Regions from separate parts of the Variovorax sp. ISS6 genome, predicted to be linked through region 2. Evidence: riboswitches for the same ligand, from Rfam matches in the RefSeq annotation. Region 2 holds a riboswitch; the other holds the start of a gene.
The links. A riboswitch is a leader RNA that binds a small molecule or an ion and turns the genes downstream of it on or off. The one in region 2 is predicted to bind glycine.
Positions count from the first base shown of each region.

Region 1: linked by a shared signal. The riboswitch ahead of gcvT (glycine cleavage system aminomethyltransferase GcvT) and the one ahead of AC1HIL_RS08370 (D-amino acid dehydrogenase) in region 2 are both predicted to bind glycine.

Region 1 covers NZ_JAWRZC010000001.1:5,216,439-5,225,571, reverse strand. Annotated here, with positions in the region: gene AC1HIL_RS24260 (alpha/beta fold hydrolase) at 1-761, shown strand, start outside; gene AC1HIL_RS24255 (Crp/Fnr family transcriptional regulator) at 704-1,435, opposite strand; gene gcvP (aminomethyl-transferring glycine dehydrogenase) at 1,441-4,353, opposite strand; gene gcvH (glycine cleavage system protein GcvH) at 4,429-4,800, opposite strand; gene gcvT (glycine cleavage system aminomethyltransferase GcvT) at 4,849-6,048, opposite strand; glycine riboswitch at 6,064-6,170, opposite strand; glycine riboswitch at 6,191-6,274, opposite strand; gene AC1HIL_RS24235 (alpha/beta hydrolase) at 6,297-7,256, opposite strand; gene AC1HIL_RS24230 (amidohydrolase family protein) at 7,253-8,596, opposite strand; gene AC1HIL_RS24225 (FAD-dependent monooxygenase) at 8,601-9,133, opposite strand, start outside.
Region 2 covers NZ_JAWRZC010000001.1:1,821,600-1,830,732, forward strand. Annotated here, with positions in the region: gene AC1HIL_RS08355 (aminotransferase-like domain-containing protein) at 1-23, shown strand, start outside; gene AC1HIL_RS08360 (PhaM family polyhydroxyalkanoate granule multifunctional regulatory protein) at 94-870, shown strand; gene AC1HIL_RS08365 (FIST signal transduction protein) at 911-2,191, shown strand; gene AC1HIL_RS08370 (D-amino acid dehydrogenase) at 2,214-3,521, opposite strand; glycine riboswitch at 3,610-3,727, opposite strand; gene rfbB (dTDP-glucose 4,6-dehydratase) at 3,988-5,058, shown strand; gene rfbD (dTDP-4-dehydrorhamnose reductase) at 5,055-5,945, shown strand; gene rfbA (glucose-1-phosphate thymidylyltransferase RfbA) at 5,995-6,894, shown strand; gene rfbC (dTDP-4-dehydrorhamnose 3,5-epimerase) at 6,891-7,439, shown strand; gene AC1HIL_RS08395 (glycosyltransferase family 4 protein) at 7,458-8,912, opposite strand; gene AC1HIL_RS08400 (glycosyltransferase) at 8,899-9,133, opposite strand, start outside.

The DNA of each region.
Region 1 (9,133 bases), 3.4 Mb from region 2:
GGCAGCCGTCGCGCCGCGTCGATGCGCTGGTGGTGCAGGCCAGCGAGGACGTGCTGTTCGACATGGACGAGGGCCTGCGCAACTGGCGCCAGCTGAAGGCCGGCGGCGGCGACGTGCGGCTCATGGTGCTGCGCTCGGGCCATGTGAATCCGCGCGCGGGGCAGCGCGACAAGCCCGCGCGCTGCGGCAGCGTCGATGCCATGGACGCGATGCTCGGCTGGCTCGATGCCAAGCTGCGCGACATCGAGCCGTCCGCGCCTTTGGTGCCCCAGCTGTGCATCGCGCTCTACGACGGCACGGCCTTCGAGGGCACGGCGCCGATCGCGGCGCAGTTCGGCGCGGCACTCGCGCGGACCGAGGTGCGCGCCGGTTCGCCGGCGCCGGTCTTCGTTCCCTTGCCCACCGATGCGCCACGCGGCGCGGTGCTGGCCGGCGTGCCCGAGGCCGAGCTCGACGTGCGGGCGGCCGGCGGACCCGGCGTGGCCCTGGTGGGGCTCGCGCTGCGCCGCAACGGCGAACTGATGCTGCTGTCGGACCAGGTGGTGCCCGCGCCGCCGGGGCGACAGCGCATCGCGCTCGGCGGCGTGGCCGCGCGCCTGCGGCCCGGCGACGAGCTCGGCGTGGCGCTGTTCGCCACCCATGCGCAGTACGTCTGGGCGCCTGCTTCGGGCGCACCGGTGGCCGGCATCGCCGGCGACAACGCCTATGCGGTCTCGGGCCGCGTGTGGCTGCCGCTCGCGGCCGAGGGCGCGGCGCGGTAGGCGCGCAGCGCATCGAGGTCGCGCAAGGTCACGACCTGGTAGCCCAGCGTCAGCAGGCCCTCGGCCTCGAGCCGCCGCAGCGCCGCGTTGAGCCGCGGGCGCGACATGTTGCAGTAGAGCGCGAGCTCGGCCTGCGAGACCTGCAGCTCGAGCGAGCGCGGCGGAAAGCCCGCCGGGCTGAACAGCGATGCCAGGCTCTGCGCGACCTTGGCGACCGGGTCGAGCGTGCGGTCCGACAGCGTGACGGCCATCGACTGCGTGAGCCGCTCGCTCAGCAGCTGCAGCACGAAGCGGTTGAAGGCGCGGTTGCCGTCGAGCAGGTGGAAGAAGGCCGCTTTCGGCATCTTGATGACCACCGCATCGGACAGCGCGACCGCATCGCAGAAGCGCGGTTCGTTGCGGATCAGCTCGACCTCGCCGACCCAGCTGAAGGCCTGGCCCATGAAGGTCACGGGCTTGCCCGAAGCCGAGGTGGTGCACAGCTTCATGCTGCCGCGCCCCATGCCGACCCAGTGCTCGGCCGGATCGCCGCGGTGCCAGATGGCCTGGCCCGCGGCGAGTTCGACGAAGCGCAGCTGCGGCAGCAGCACTTCGGCCTCGTCGTCGCTCAGCGTGTGGGCCCAGACGCAGCCGCGCCAGCGCGACTTGAGCGTGGCGATCTCGCCGGGGTCCATGCGGCTCAGGCCGCTTCGGTTTCCTGGTACTCGCCCACGGGCACGCAGCTGCAGAACAGGTTGCGGTCGCCGTAGACGTTGTCGACGCGGCCGATCGGCGGCCAGTACTTGGCGTCCTTGAGCCCGGCCAGCGGGAAGGCGCCGAGCTCGCGCGCATAGGGATGGCCCCATTCGCTGCCGAGCAGGCTTGCGGCCGTGTGCGGTGCGTGCTTGAGCGGGTTGTCGTCCTTCGGCCAGACGCCTTCCTCGATGCGGCGGATCTCGCCGCGGATGGCGATCATCGCCTCGATGAAGCGGTCGAGCTCGGCCAGCGGCTCGCTCTCGGTCGGTTCCACCATCAGCGTTCCCGGCACCGGGAAGCTCAGCGTGGGAGCATGGAAGCCGTAGTCGATCAGGCGCTTGGCGACGTCCTCGGCGGTGACGCCGCTGGTGTCCTTGAGCGGGCGCAGGTCGAGGATGCACTCGTGCGCGACGTGGCCGTTGGGGCTCGCGTACAGCGTGGGGTAGTGGTCCTTGAGCCGCGCGCTGATGTAGTTGGCGCTGAGGATCGCGGTCTCGGTCGCGGCCTGCAGGCCCTTCGCGCCCATCATGCGGCAGTACATCCAGCTGATCGGCAGCACGGCCGCGTTGCCCAGCGGCGCCGCGGACACGGCACCCACGCCATGGCCCGACACGCCCGCGGTCGCATGGCCCGGCAGGTAGGGCACGAGGTCCTCGACCACGCAGACCGGGCCCACGCCCGGGCCGCCGCCGCCGTGCGGGATGCAGAAGGTCTTGTGCAGGTTCAGGTGGCTCACGTCGCCGCCGAACTCGCCCGGCGCGGCCACGCCCACCAGCGCGTTCATGTTGGCGCCGTCCACATACACGCGCCCGCCGTGCGCATGCACCAGCTCGCACAGCTCCTTCACGCGGGTCTCGAACACGCCGTGCGTGCTCGGGTAGGTGATCATCACCGCGGCCAGGTTCTTGCCGTGCTTCTCGCAGGCGCGCTTCAGGTCGTCGAGGTCGACGTTGCCCTGCGCGTCGCAGGCCGTCACCACCACCTGCAGGCCCACCATCTGCGCGCTAGCGGGATTGGTGCCGTGCGCCGACGAGGGGATCAGGCAGATGTTGCGGTGGCCCTCGCCCTTGGCCTCGTGGAAGGCGCGGATCGCCAGCAGGCCCGCGTACTCGCCCTGCGAGCCGGCATTGGGCTGCAGGCTGATGCCCGCGTAGCCGGTGGCTTCGCAGAGCCAGGCGCGCAGCTGGGCGTCGAGCTGGGCATAGCCCTGCAGCTGCTCGGCCGGCGCGAAGGGATGGATGTTCGCGAACTCGGGCCAGGTGATCGGGATCATCTCGCTGGTCGCGTTGAGCTTCATGGTGCAGCTGCCCAGCGGGATCATGCTGCGGTCGAGCGCGAGGTCCTTGTCCGACAGGCTGCGGATGTAGCGCAGCATCGCGGTCTCGCTCTTGTGGGTGTTGAACACCGGGTGCGACAGGAAGGCGCTCGCGCGGCGCAGTTCCTGCGGAATGCGCGGCGCGGTGTTGGCGGCCAGTTCCTCGAAGCGCGGCATCGGCGTGCCGGCGGGCACGAACAGCGCCCACAGGGTCTCGACGTCGACGCGCGTGCTGGTCTCGTCGAGCGAGATGCCCAGGTGCTGCTGCAGCCGCTGGCGCAGGTTCACGTTGGCGGCCTGCGCGCGCTCGAGGATCTTCGCGGTGTCGTCGCCGGTGCGGATGGTCAGCGAATCGAAGGCGGTCTCGTTGACCGGCTCGCGGCCCATCTGGGCCAGGCCGCGCGCGAGGATGGCGGTGAGCGCGGCCACGCGCTGCGCGATGCGCGTGAGGCCGTCGGGGCCGTGGTAGACCGCGTACATGCTCGCGACCACGGCGGGCAGCACCTGCGCGGTGCAGATGTTCGAGGTCGCCTTCTCGCGCCGGATGTGCTGCTCGCGCGTCTGCAGCGCGAGGCGGTAGGCAGGGCGGCCATGGGTGTCGACGCTCACGCCGACCAGGCGGCCCGGCAGCGAGCGCTTGAAGTCGTCGCGGCAGGCCAGGTAGGCCGCGTGCGGGCCGCCGTTGCACAGCGGCATGCCGAAGCGCTGGGTGGTGCCGCAGACGATGTCGGCATCCCATTCGCCGGGCGGCGCGAGCAGGGTCAGCGCCAGCAGGTCGGCCGCGACGCAGAAGGCCGCGCCGTACTGATGCGCATGGCCCGCGAGCGGGCGCAGGTCGTGCACGTGGCCGGTGGTGGCCGGGTATTGCGCCAGCACGCCGAAGAATTCGCCGCTGGCCATCAGGTGCGGCAGGGTTTCGGAAGCGGTGCTGACCTTGACCTCGATGCCCAGCGGCGCGGCGCGGGTCTTCACCACCTCGATGGTCTGCGGATGGCAGTCGCCCGAGACCAGGAACACGTTGCTCTTGCTCTTCACGCTGCGCTTGGCCAGCGTCATCGCCTCGGCGGCCGCGGTGGCTTCGTCGAGCATCGAGGCATTGGCGATCGCCATGCCCGTGAGGTCGCACACCATGGTCTGGAAGTTGACCAGCGCCTCCATGCGGCCCTGCGAGATCTCGGCCTGGTAGGGCGTGTAGGCCGTGTACCAGGCCGGGTTCTCGAGGATGTTGCGCAGGATCACGCCCGGCGTGTGGGTGCCGTAGTAGCCCTGGCCGATGAAGTTGCGGAACACCTTGTTCTTCGCCGCGATCGCCTTGAGCTCGGCCAGCGCATCGGCCTCGGTGGCCGGTGCCGGCAGCCGCATCGGCTTGCTGCGCCGGATCGCCGCGGGCACGATGCCGTCGATGAGTTCGGCGCGCGTGGCCGACCCGATCACGGGCAGCATGCGTGCCTCGTCGTCGGCATCGATGCCGATGTGGCGGGCGATGAATTCCTCGGCGTTCTCGAGTTCTTGCAGGGTGGGCAGGGCGGCGGGGGTGGGCATGGCGGGCGGGGGAAGAGAAGGGGGAGCGGACTTCCGGACGCGAGCCTTCGCGTCCGGCCATCCGGTTTCAGGGGGTCAGGATTCCTCGGCGAACTTGCCGTAGGCGGTCTCGTCCATCAGCGCGTCGAGCTGCGCCGGTTCGGACAGCTTGACCTTGAAGAACCAGCCTTCGGCCAGCGGCGCGCTGTTGGCGAGCGAGGGATCGGCGCGCAGGGCCTCGTTGACTTCGGTGATCTCGCCCGAGACGGGCATGAACACGTCGGCCGCGGCCTTCACCGATTCGACGACGCCGGCGACATCGCCCTGGGCGAAGCTCTTGCCGACCTCGGGCAGGTCGACGAAGACCACGTCGCCCAGCGCGTCCTGCGCATGGACGGTGATGCCGACCGTGGCGTTGCCGCCCTCGGCCTGCACCCATTCGTGGTCCTTGGTGTACTTGATGCTCATGTCGAAAAACTCCTCGTGGATAAAAAGTGGCCGATGCCGGGGCGTAGGTTAGCCGCGGTAGTAGCGGGTCGGCACGAAAGGCAGCGTCGAGACCTCCATCGGCACCGGCTTGCCGCGCACGATGGCCTGCACCCGGGTGCCGGGCTCGGCGAAGGCGGTGGCCACGTAGCCCATGGCGACCGGCCGGTCGGCCGTCGGGCCCAGCAGGCCGCTGGTGACCTGGCCGATGTCCTGGCCCTCGAAGGACTGCAGCGGCGTGCCGTCGCGCACCGGGATGCGCTCGAGCGCGACCAGGCCGACGCGGCGGCGCTTGAGCGTGTCGTGGTCGAGATGGCCGGCCGCGCCGGTGGCGGCGGTGAGCTGGGCCAGGATCTTCTCGGCGCCGGGGAAGCCGCCCGCGCGCGCGCCGCCCGTGCGGCGCACCTTCTGGATCGCCCAGTTGAGCGAGGCCTCGACCGGCGTGGTGCTGGTGTCGATGTCGCTGCCGTAGAGGCACAGGCCGGCCTCGAGCCGCAGCGAGTTGCGCGCGCCCAGGCCGATGGGCTTGACCTCGGGCTGGGCCAGCAGCAGCCGGGCCAGCGCGTCGGCGTCCTTCGCGGCGACCGAGATCTCGAAGCCGTCCTCGCCGGTGTAGCCGCTGCGCGTGACGAAGGCATCGATGCCGCCGATCTGCACGGCGCCGCCGGTCATGAACACGAAGCGCTCGATGCCGGGCGCGAGCCGCGCCAGCGTGGCCGCGGCCTGCGGTCCCTGCAGCGCGAGCAGCGCCTGATCGGGCAGCGGCTGCACCTGGCAGCGCTGGCCGATCTTCTGCTGGATGTGGGCGATGTCGGCCACCTTGCAGGCGCCGTTGACGATCACGAACAGCGAGCCGTTGCCTTCGTTGAAGAACATCAGGTCGTCGAGGATGCCGCCCTGGTCGTCGAGCAGCAGGCCGTAGCGCTGCTTGCCCGCGGGCAGGTCGATCACGTCGACCGGCATCAGGGTCTCGAAGGCGGCCGCGGCGTCGGGGCCCGACAGGCGCAGCTGGCCCATGTGGGAGATGTCGAACAGGCCCGCGGCCTCGCGCGTATGTTTGTGCTCGGCCATCAGGCCGGCGGGGTACTGGACCGGCATCGAGTAGCCGGCGAAGGGCACCATGCGGGCGCCGAGTTCCAGGTGCAATGCGTGCAGCGGGGTCTTGAGCAGTTCGGATTCGGGGGCGGAAGCAGCCACGGGGCACTCCTGGGGGCAGCAATCGAATGCCATGGCTCGCGCCATGGGGCCACCCCTGCTGTCCGCTTTACCTGAGAGATTCGCCCCACGATCGGGGTTTGCTCCTTCGGTGGACCGGGCGCCTGCGGCACCGGCCTCTCTCCAGCAAGGAAACGCCGTCCCGCGAGGGCCGGCGCTGTGTCAGTCCTTTTGCCTGAGCGTTCGGGGGTTCCCTGCGCCTTCGGCGGCCCCGTGCGGGGCTCTCTCCTGACCCGGGCGAGTGTAGTGGATTGCGGGCCGCTTCAGCCGCGGCGCCGCAGCCGGTCCGACAGCGCCTGGCAGATGGCGTCATGGGCCCGGCCGGCGGCGGCCGAGTGGGCGAAGAAGCCGAAGAACGGGTGGAACATGTCGTCGAAGGCCAGCAGCCGGGTCGGGACGCCGGCCGCCTCGAGCCGGTGCGCGTAGGCCAGGCCTTCATCGCGCAGCGGGTCGTGGCCGGCGACGGCGATCAGGGTCGGCGGCAGGCCCGCGAGCTCCACCGCGCGCAGCGGGGAGGGCGGCACCTCGGCGGCGCGGTGGGCCGAGGCGCCCATGCTGAGCCGGGCGATCTCGCGCAGGTCGGCGGGCGCGAGCATCGGGTAGTCGATGCCGCGGGCCTCGATCGCGGCCACGTCGCGCGCCATGTCCAGGCCCGGCACCACCAGCAGCTGGGCCGCCAGCGGCCGCGCGTTGCCGCGCAGCGCCAGCGCGGTGCAGGCGGCCAGGTTGGCGCCCGCGCTCTCGCCGGCCAGGGCGATAAGGGACGGATCGCCGCCGAGGGTTTGCGCATGGTCCAGCGCCCAACGGGTCGCGGCCAGCGCATCGTCGTGCGCGGCCGGGAACGGGTGCTCGGGCGCCAGCCGGTAGTCCACCGAGACCACCACGGCTTCGACGTCGCGGCAGAGCTTGCGCGCGATGTCGTCCATCAGCTCGACGCTGCCGAGCACGAAGCCGCCGCCGTGCAGGAACACCACGGTCGGCAACGGCGCTTCGGTCGAGACGGGCCGGTAGACCCGCACCGGCACGCGCAGGCCCTGGTGTTCGGCGACGCGGTCCTCGGTGGAAGCCACGACCGGCAGCGTCGTGCGCTCGCGCGCCGCCATCACCGCGCGGCGCATGCGTTCGCGCGCCTCGCCGGGCGTTCCGGAGAACGGCGGTGGCGCCTTGTTCGCGCGCATCGCCGCGACGATCGCGGCGAGCTGGGGATCGAGCGGCGCGTTCATTGAAGCCCCAGCACGTAGGCCTGCGAGTCCGCCGCGCGCTGCCGCAGCCGATCGAGGTCCACATCGAGCAGGCGGCCGTCGCGCTTCACCGGCCGCCCCGCGACGAACACGCTGTCGACATTGCCCGGATGCGCCGCCAGCACCACCGCGCCGACCGCGTCCGAGACCGGCGCCAGGTTGAGGTCGTCGGCGCGGATCAGCACCACGTCGGCCTGCTTGCCCGGCGTGAGCGAGCCCACCTTGTGCGCGAGCCCGTTCGCCTGCGCGCCAGCCAGGGTGGCGAAGCCCAGCACGTCGCGCAGGCCCAGCGTCGCCGGGGCGTTCTTCGTCTTCGAATGGCCGCCGCCCATCCACGAGCGGTAGTAGGCCAGCGCGTGGCGCATCTGCGTGAACATGTCGCCCGCGCACTTGGTCTCGGTGTCGCCGCTGAGGCTGGGCCGGATGCCCACGGCCAGCAGCCGGTCGAACGGGATGTCGCCCATGCCCTGCGCATTGAGTTCGCAGTGCACGCCGAGCGAGGCGCTGACGCCGGCGTCGGCCATCATCGAGAACTCGTCGGGGTGCGAGCAGCAGCAGTGCACGAAGGTCAGGTCGTCGCCGAGCACGCCGGCCTCGTGCATCTGCGCGATGCCGCGCGCGGCGGCGTTGCGTGCGTAGGCACCCATGTGGATGCTCGAGCGGATGCCGAGTTCGCGCGCCAGCCGCAGGTCGCCGAGCCAGGTCTCGCGCCGCGCCATCTCGGGGCCGCGCGCGGCCATCGCGAGCGTGAGCAGCTGGTCGTCGCTCGAGAAGTAGCGTTCGCGCAGCCGCCGGATGTCCTGCGGATGGCCGCGCTCGCTGTCGAACATCCACGAGGCACCATCGACCAGCGGCCAGCCGTGCGCGAACACGCCGCGGATGCCGGCGTCGCGCAGCGCCGCGATCGCCGCGTCGGAATGCTCGGGGCTGTTCTGCACGTGCGACCAGTCGAGCAGGGTGGTGATGCCGCTGTCGAGCGCCGCGACCGCGCCCAGCAGCGTGCCGGTATAGACGTCCTCGGGCCGGTAGGCCGCGCCCTTGGCGCCCAGCATCTCGGCGAAGTAGACCTGCGAATCGATGTCGGCATAGCGATGCCGCACGCAGCTCTGCCAGGTGTGGCGATGCGTGTCGACGAAGCCGGGCAGCACGATCATGCGGTCGGCCTCGATCCGTTCAGCATCGGGAGCATCGATGCTCGGCGCGATCGCGACGATGCGCTCGCCCTCGATCAGCACGTCACCGCGGCGCAGCTCGCCGATGGCCGGGTCCATGCTCAGCACCCAGCCACCCGCGATCAGCAAGGGCCTGTCTTCGTTCTTCATCGCATCACCTCCTCATCCAGCGCGAGAGTTCGGCCTCGACCTCGGCGACGCGTGCCACGTCCGCGCCGGCCCAGGCCACATAGGCATCGGGCCGCACCAGCATCGCCTGCACGCCGCGCATGGCGGGCGGCACGCGCGCCACGCGGGCCGGCATCAGGGTCACGGGCAGGCCCTTCAGGTCCAGCGATTCGAACTGGCGCGAGTTGCCCTCGAGATCGAGCAGCAAAAAGCGCCGTTCGCGCAGCAGCTCGGCGACGCGCACCGAGCGGCCGTCGCGCGTGACGAGGTCGAAGTCGGGCAGCCGCTGGCCGGCCAGCGGGTGGCGGTCGGCCTCTCCCGCGCGGCTGGGGTAGGGCTGCTCGAGCCCGCACAGCTCCAGCACCAGCTGGCGCTGCACCTCGGGCAGCGGAATGATGTGTTTGGCCAGCCGGCGCTTGAGCGCCACTGCGTCGGGCTCGAAATTGAACTGCAGCACGCACTGCGCCTTCACGCTCTCGAGCAGCGCATGCATCACCGGCAGGCGCTCGGTGTCGTAGC
Region 2 (9,133 bases):
CCAGGACGCGCGACGAGCTTTGAGTCGGGCGGGGCGGGCCCTGCCTTGGAGTAAGCTGGCAGCACAACACCCGCCAGACCGGAGACCTGCCGCATGAACAAAGCCAGCCAACCCTTCGATTTCAGCCAGTTCGTACCCGGCTTCGACTTCCTCAAGAACCTCGCGGCCGGCGCGAGCGGCGCCGGTTCCGTGCCCGGCATCCCGAGCATGGCGAGCTGGGTGGCGCCCACCATGAGCGTCGAGGAGGTCGACAAGCGCATCCAGGAACTCAAGACGGTGCAGTACTGGCTCGAGCAGAACGGCCATGCGCTCAAGGCCACGATTCAGGCGCTGGAGGTGCAGAAGATGACGCTGTCCACCCTGCGCGGCATGAACGTGCGCATGGAGGACCTCGCGGGCGCGTTCACGCGGCAGGCGAATGCGGCGGCCGCGGCGGTCAGCCCGGCGCCGGCAGCCGCGGCGCCCGAACCCGAGGTCGAGCTCGAGGACGAAGAGGAACTCGACGCGGAGGAGGAAGAAGAGGAGGAAGAGGCACCGCCGCCGCGCCGCAAGGCCAGGCCGGCCGCCAAGGCCTCGGCCAAGTCCGCCGCGGGCGATGCCGCCGGCGGCGCGGTCGACCCGCTCAAGTGGTGGGGCTCGCTGACCGAGCAGTTCCAGCAGATCGCGAGCACCGCGCTGCAGGACGCGGCCCAGCTCAAGATGCCGGCCGTGACCCAGCCGCTGGCCGACGCCGTGGGCAAGGCCATGGGAACCGCGAGCGCCTCGCGCAAGTCCACCCCCCGCAAGGCCTCGACGGCCGCCAAGCGACCGGCGGCGAAGAAGCCGGCCGCGGCGCCCGCGGCCCGCAAGCGAACGGGCGGCCGACGCTGAGCCGCCTTGTCCTGAACATCGAACGAAGCAGGTTGGCACGATGAAGTTGTTTCCCTCCGGTCACGCCACCCATCCGCAATGGCGCATGGCGGCCGGCCTCGTGCTGGCCCAGCTGCGTGCGCAGATGGCGCTGCCCGACTACGCCTCGGCACCCACCCTCGGGCTGCTCTACATCACCGACCACTATGCGGTCGACGCGCAGGAGATCCTCGACCACCTGAGCGCCGAGCTGCCCGAGGTGACCGACTGGGCCGGCACCGTCGGCGTCGGCGTGTCGGCCAACAATGCCGAGTACTTCGACGAACCCGGCCTGAGCCTGATGCTCTGCGCGCTGCCGAGCGACCAGTACCGCGTGTTCTCGGGCGTGGCGCCGCTCGCCAGCTCCGAGATGAGCGGTTTCGAGGCCCACACGGCGCTGGTGCATGCCGATCCCGCCACCCCCGACCTGACCGAGCTCATCGGCGAGATGGCCGGGCGCACCGACACCGGCTACCTGTTCGGCGGCCTTTCGTCGGGCCGCGGCGGCGCGCTGCAGTTCGCGGTCGGCGGCAACGGCAACATCCGCGGCCAGGGCGCGGCCGGCGGCGTGTTCTCGGGCGGCCTGTCGGGCGTGGTGTTCGGCGAGGGCGTGCGGCTGGTGTCGCGCGTCACGCAGGGCTGCCAGCCGCTGCGCTCGGGCAGCGCGCGCGAGCGCGAGATCACCGAGGCCGACGGCAACCTGGTGCTGCAGCTCGACGGCGAGCCCGCGCTCGACGTGCTGCTGGCCGACCTGCAGGTCTCGCTCGAGCGGCCGCAGGAAGCCATCGAGGCCGTGCGCGCCACCCTGGTGGGCCTGGTCGATGCCGGCAGCGACGGCATCCGCCGCACCGGCGACCTCGGCGCCGACGTGCTGGTGCGCCACATCATCGGCCTCGACCCCACGCGCCGCGGCATCGCGATCGCCGACGTGGCCGAGGCCGGCATGCGCCTGAGCTTCTGCCGCCGCAACGCCCAGGCCGCGCGCGCCGACCTGATGCGCATCTGCGCCGAGATCCGCGAGGAACTCGAGCCCGAGGAACAGACCCTGGCCACCGCGCGCGCCGTCGCCGCCGGCGAGGCCGAGGCGGCACCGCATCCCGCGCGGCGCATCGCCGGCGCCGTCTACGTGAGCTGCTCGGGCCGCGGCGGCCCGCACTTCGGCGCGCCCGGCGCCGAGCTGCAGATCGTGCGCCATGCGCTGGGCGACGTGCCGCTGGTCGGCTTCTTCGCCGCGGGCGAGATCGCGCGGCACCACGTGTATGGCTACACGGGGGTGCTGACGGTGTTCACGGCGGACGACTGAGCGTCCGCCTTGCTTCGGAGGCTCAGCCCAGCGCGGGCTGGGCAACGCCTGCAACGCCCCTGGGCATCCCCGCGAACGCGAAATCCACCTCCGGCGCCAGCCCGCTCACGATGCGCGCGATCGACTTGCCCGAGCCGCAGGCATGGGTCCAGCCGAGCGTGCCGTGGCCGGTGTTGAGGTAGAGGTTCGCGAGCTTGGTGCGGCCGATCAGCGGCACGTTGCTCGGCGTGGCCGGGCGCAGGCCGGTCCAGAACTGGGCTTGCGCGGTGTCGCCGGCGCCGGGGAACAGCTGCTCGACGCGGCGCACGATGGCTTCGCAGCGCACGCGGTTCAGGTCGCGGTCGTAGCCGTTGAGCTCGGCCGTGCCGGCGATGCGCATGCGGTCGCCCGACTCCGAGGTGTAGCGCGAGAACACCAGCTTGTATTCGTCGTCGGTCAGCGAGACCTGGTAGGCCTTGCTCGCGTCCTTGACCGGCAGCGTGACCGAATAGCCCTTGGCCGGATAGATCGGCAGCCGGATGCCCAGCGGCGCCGCCAGCAGCGGGCTCAGCGAACCCATCGCCATCACGAAGGCATCGCCGCGGATGCGCTGGAAGCGGCCCTCGGCATCGGTGGCCTCGACGTGGTCGATGGCGCCGCCCACCTCGCGCAGCGCGGTGATGGTGTGGCTCATCAGGAACTTCACGCCGGCCTCGGCCGCGCGCTTCGCGAGTTCGCGCGCGAAGCGGTTGGCGTCGCCCGATTCGTCCTCGGCCGTGTAGGTGGCGCCGGCGAGCCGGGGCCGGATATGGGCCAGCGCGGGCTCGAGCTTCACGGCCTCGTCGGCCGAGATCACCTGGCGCTCGCAGCCCAGCGCGCGCATCTGCTCGGCGGGCGCGAGGGCGCCGTCGAACTCCTTTTGCGTCGTGTAGAAGTGCAGGATGCCCTGCGTGCGCTCGTCGTAGCGGATGCCGGTGTCGCGGCGCAGCTGCTGCAGGGTGTCGCGGCTGTAGGTGCCCAGGCGCACGATCTGCTCGATGTTGTGGCGCGTGCGCGCGGGCGTGCACTCGCGCAGGAACTGCAGGCCCCAGAGCCACTGGCGCATGTCGGCGCGGATGCGGAACAGCAGCGGGGCGTCTTCCTTGCCCAGCCACTGCAGCACCTTGAGCGGCGCGCTGGGATTGGCCCAGGGCTCGGCATGGCTCACCGAGATCTGGCCGCCGTTGGCGAAGCTGGTCTCGGCGGCCGGCGTGGCCTGCCGGTCGATCACGGTCACGTCGTGGCCGAGTTGCTGGAGGTAGTAGGCCGAGGTCACGCCGAGCAGGCCGGCGCCCAATACGATCACGCGCATTTCAAGTACCTTTCGAGGTCGAAGCGCTTGAACGGCGTGAAGGTTGTGCTACTGAATAGATAGCGCGCAACCGGACGGCCGTCCAATTGCCGCTCCCCCTGTCCTCGGTACCTGAGAGTTTCATCCGCTGCACCTCGCAGCGGACTTGCTCCTTCGGCGCAGCACGGCCGCGATGGGCGATGTGCTGGCTCTCCAGACGGCGTTTCAGTGGTTGCAGTACAGGTCCCGCGCGAAGCGTGGAGCCGACCTGAGCGTTTATGGGAGTTTGCGCCTTCGGTGGGGCTGCCTGCGCGATGCATGCGGCCCGCTCTCCTGCAATGGGTGGCGATTGTAGGCGGGCCGCGGGCACCGGCCAACCCCGGGATTCGGCCTTGCGCACGGGTGGGATAATCCACGCCCGGCCGCGCCCGCGCGGCTTCGGGCTTTCGACCACGCGACTCAGCAATCACACAGCACAGGGGACTCCATGATCCTGGTTACCGGCGGCGCCGGCTTCATCGGCGCCAATTTCGTCCTCGACTGGATCGCGCAAGGCGACGAACCGGTCGTGAACCTCGACAAGCTCACCTACGCCGGCAATCTCGAGACCCTGGCTTCGCTCAAGGGCAATCCGCGCCATGTCTTCGTGCAGGGCGACATCGGCGACAGCGCGCTGCTCGACCGCCTGCTGGCCGAGCACAAGCCGCGCGCGGTGGTCAATTTCGCGGCCGAGTCGCACGTGGACCGCTCGATCCACGGCCCCGAGGATTTCGTGCAGACCAACGTGCTCGGTACCTTCCGACTGCTCGAGTCGGTGCGTGGTTACTGGAACGCGCTGCCGGCCGACCAGAAGGCGGCCTTCCGCTTCCTGCACGTGTCGACCGACGAGGTCTACGGCTCGCTCTCGAAGACCGACCCGGCCTTCACCGAGGAGAACAAGTACGAGCCCAACAGCCCGTACTCGGCCAGCAAGGCCGCCAGCGACCACCTCGTGCGCGCCTGGCACCACACCTACGGCCTGCCGGTGCTCACCACCAACTGCTCGAACAACTACGGCCCCTTCCATTTCCCCGAGAAGCTGATCCCGCTGATGATCGTCAACGCGCTGGCCGGCAAGCCGCTGCCCGTGTATGGCGACGGCATGCAGGTGCGCGACTGGCTCTACGTCAAGGACCACTGCAGCGCGATCCGTCGCGTGCTCGAAGCGGGCCGGCTCGGCGAGACCTACAACGTGGGCGGCTGGAACGAGAAGCCGAACATCGAGATCGTGAAGACCGTGTGTGCGCTGCTCGACGAGTTGCGTCCGCGTGCCGACGGCAAGGGCTACGCCGAACAGATCAGCTACGTCACCGACCGCCCTGGCCATGACCGGCGCTACGCCATCGACGCGCGCAAGCTAGAGCGCGAGCTCGGCTGGAAGCCGGCCGAGACCTTCGACACCGGCATCCGCAAGACGGTCGAGTGGTACCTCGCCAACGGCGACTGGGTGCGCAACGTGCAAAGCGGCGCCTACCGCGCCTGGGTCGAGAAGCAGTACGACGCGAAGGCTTCCGCATGAAGCTGCTGCTGCTGGGCAAGGGCGGACAGGTCGGCTGGGAACTGCAGCGCAGCCTCGCACCGCTGGGCGAGCTGGTCGCGCTCGATTTCGACAGCACCGACTTCCACGCCGACTTCAGCCGGCCCGAGCAACTGGCCGACACCGTGCGGCAGGTGCGCCCCGACGTGGTCGTCAATGCCGCCGCCCACACCGCCGTCGACAAGGCCGAGAGCGAGACCGAGTTCGCGCGCAAGCTCAACGCCACCTCGCCCGGCGTGGTGGCGCAGGCCGCGCAGGAGCTCGGCGCGCTGATGGTCCACTACTCGACCGACTATGTCTTCGACGGCAGCGGCACCGCGCCCTGGAAGGAAACCGACGCGACCGGCCCGCTGAGCGTCTACGGCCGCACCAAGCTCGAGGGCGAGCAACTGGTGGCGCGGCACTGCGCGAAGCACCTGATCTTTCGCACCAGCTGGGTCTATGCGGCGCGCGGCGGCAACTTCGCCAAGACCATGCTGCGGCTGGCCAGGGAGCGCGACAAGCTGACCGTCATCGACGACCAGTTCGGCGCGCCCACCGGTGCCGAGCTGCTGGCCGATATCACGGCCCATGCCATTCGCGCCACCTTGCAGGACCCGTCCAAGGCCGGGCTCTATCACGCGATCGCGAGCGGCGAGACCACCTGGTACGGTTACGCGCGCTACGTGCTCGAACTCGCGCAGCAGGCCGGCGTCGAGCTCAAGGCCGGGCCGCAGCAGGTCGAGGCCGTGCCGACCAGCGCCTTTCCCACGCCGGCCACCCGGCCGCACAACTCGCGCCTCGACACCTCGAAGCTGCAGGCCGCCTTCGGGCTGGTGCTGCCGCCGTGGCAGAACGGCGTCGCGCGCATGCTGCGCGAGATCCTCTGAGTCCGGCATCCGCGCCGAATACGACACCCGAAGAGAAGAGATACCAACGATGACCATCCAGACGACGCAGCGCAAAGGCATCATCCTGGCCGGCGGCTCGGGCACGCGGCTGCACCCGGCCACGCTCGCGATCAGCAAGCAGCTGCTGCCGGTGTACGACAAGCCCATGATCTATTACCCGCTGAGCACGCTGATGCTCGGCGGCATGCGCGACATCCTCGTCATCAGCACGCCGCAGGACACGCCGCGCTTCCAGCAACTGCTGGGCGACGGCAGCCAGTGGGGCCTGAACCTGCAGTATGCCGTGCAGCCCAGTCCCGACGGGCTGGCGCAGGCCTTCATCATCGGCGACAGGTTCGTCGGCAATTCGCCGAGCGCGCTGGTGCTCGGCGACAACATCTACTACGGCCACGACTTCGTGCACCTGCTGTCCGACGCCGATGCGCAGGCCAAGGGCGCGACCGTCTTCGCCTACCACGTGCACGACCCCGAGCGCTACGGCGTGGTGGCCTTCGATGCGCAGGGCAAGGCCAGCAGCATCGAGGAGAAGCCGCTCGAACCCAAGAGCAGCTACGCCGTGACGGGCCTCTATTTCTACGACAACCAGGTCGTCGACATCGCCAAGGCCGTCAAGCCCAGCGCGCGCGGCGAGCTCGAGATCACCGCGGTCAACCAGGCCTACCTCGACCTCGGCCAGCTCAACGTGCAGATCATGCAGCGCGGCTATGCCTGGCTCGACACCGGCACGCACGAGAGCCTGCTCGAGGCGGGCCAGTTCATCGCCACGCTCGAAAATCGCCAAGGCCTGAAGATCGCGTGTCCCGAGGAGATCGCTTGGCGCAACGGTTTCATCGATAGCGCGCAGCTCGAGAAGCTCGCCGCGCCGCTGGCCAAGGGCGGCTACGGCAAGTACCTGCAGCGTCTCTTGAAAGAAGAGGGGCGGCCGTGAAGGTCATTCCCACCACCATTCCCGATGTCCTCGTCATCGAGCCGAAGGTGTTCGGCGACGCGCGCGGCTTCTTCTTCGAGAGCTTCAACGGCAAGGCCTTCGACGAGGCCGTGGGGCGCCATGTCGAGTTCGTGCAGGACAACCATTCGCGCTCGGCCCAGGGCGTGCTGCGCGGCCTGCACTACCAGATCCAGCAGCCGCAGGGCAAGCTGGTGCGCTGCGTGCGCGGCGCGGTGTTCGACGTGGCGGTGGACATCCGCCGCTCGTCGCCGACCTTCGGCCAGTGGGTGGGCAAGGAGCTCAGCGAGCACAACCACAAGCAGCTGTGGGTGCCCGCGGGGTTCGCGCACGGCTTCCTGGTGCTGACGGAGACGGCGGAGTTTCTCTACAAGACGACCGACTATTACGCGCCGGTGCATGAGCGGGCGATCCGCTGGGACGATCCGAGCCTGGCCATCGCCTGGCCCGAACTCGGCGCGGCCTTCACCTTGTCGGACAAGGACCGCGCGGCGTCGACCCTGGACGGCGCCGAACTGTTCGCCTGACGACGTTGCCCGCTGGACTCAGGCGCTGGCGCCCGGCGGCGCGTAGCCGTCGACGACTTCCATGATCTGGTCCGCGGTCACCTCCCACGAGGTGATCCGGTACTGGGTGGCGATCAGCTTTTCCCGCGCTTCCAGCGCCGCGGAATCGGCGCAGTAGTGACGGATCTTCTCGGCCCACTCCGGCACGTTCCACGGGTCCGCATAGTCGATGATGTCGCCCGCGATCTCGGGCACCGAGGCTGCGTGCGACGCGAGGCAGAACTTGCCGTGCGCCAGGCTCTCGGCGACCGGCAGGCCCCAGCCTTCGTACAGCGATGGATAGAGGGTGAACAGGCAACGCTGGTAGAGCAGGTTCAGCTCGACATCAGTGACGTTGTTCAGGATCACGATCCTGTCCTCGACCCGCAGGTCCTGCTGCAGCGAGGCCATGAAGTCGTCGACCCGCCAGCCCTGCATGCCGACGAACACCAGCTTCGGCGCGTCGAAGCCCGATTCGAGCAGGCGCAGGTAGGCCCGGTAGAGCGTTTCGTGGTTCTTCCGGATCTCGACGGTGGAGACGAACAGGAGGAAGCGTTCGCCGGCGAGCTTTCGAACGGCGCTCGAATAGTGTTCCTCTCCCACGACCTTGGGCAGCGTGTCGCCCTCGCGGATCACCGTCATCGGCGGCATCGGCGTTTCGATCTCGCGCAGCAGTGCCTTCAGGTCCCGGGCCGTGCATTGGGAATTGCACAGGATATGGTCCGAGGCCCAGGCCATCGTCGCGTAGAAGCTCGCGAAGAACTGGGCCTTGCCAGCTTGGTAGAAGTGCGGGAACAGGACCGGAATGATGTCGTGGATGACGTTGACGACCTTGAAGGCGCTGCACTTCTTCTCGCGATAGAGGCAGGCCATCTTGTTGCCATGGTCCCAGTCCAGGCCCATCGTGAGATAGAAGTCGCCCGGCTGGAACAAGCCGGGCGAGCTCGGGCCCGCGCCCTGCGCCGGCACGAGTCCCGCGGGACCCTCGGCGGCAACCAGCGGCACCAGTCGTGCCGCCTTCCATTCATGATACGCGAAGGCCAATGTGCGGCGCACCGCGATCATGCGGCGCCGCACGCCCGACTCGTATCTGGCGGGCAGCGCGCTCAAGGTGCCCAGCACCGCCTTGCGCAGGAGCCGTTCCAGCCGCCGTGCCAGGCGCACCGGCGGTGGCCCCGATGCGGCTTCGGGTGCCGCCGGTTGCGAGGCCTTGCGGGTCGCCGCGGCCTGCTCGTCGGAGGCGCGATTCAGGATGGCCCAGGCCTCGCTCTGCGGCATCTCGAAAAACTGCTCCTTGCCCCAGTCGAAGACGCACAGCCGCACCCGGTCCGGCCATTTGGTCAGCATCCAGCGGCAGCATTCCTGCTCCATCCGGACGATGCCCACGGGCGCGCGCGTCCAGTGGAGCGAGGTGGTGAAGTCGAGCCAGAGGGTGCGTCGCTCAAGCATGGGCATGGCGTGCGAAGGTGGCGAGGAGGTGGGCGGGCATCGGTGCGAGTGTCGACTCCCAGAGCAGTCGTCGTCGGTGGTTCAGCTCGGCCTCGCCGATGGCGAGGCGTTCGCGGTGCAGCAGCTCGAACAGCCGGGCGCGGAACGCATGCGGATCGTCCTCGACGAAAACGCCGGGGTCTCCGATGAAGTCCTCGAAGCCGCGGAACGCCGTCGAGGTCCCGATC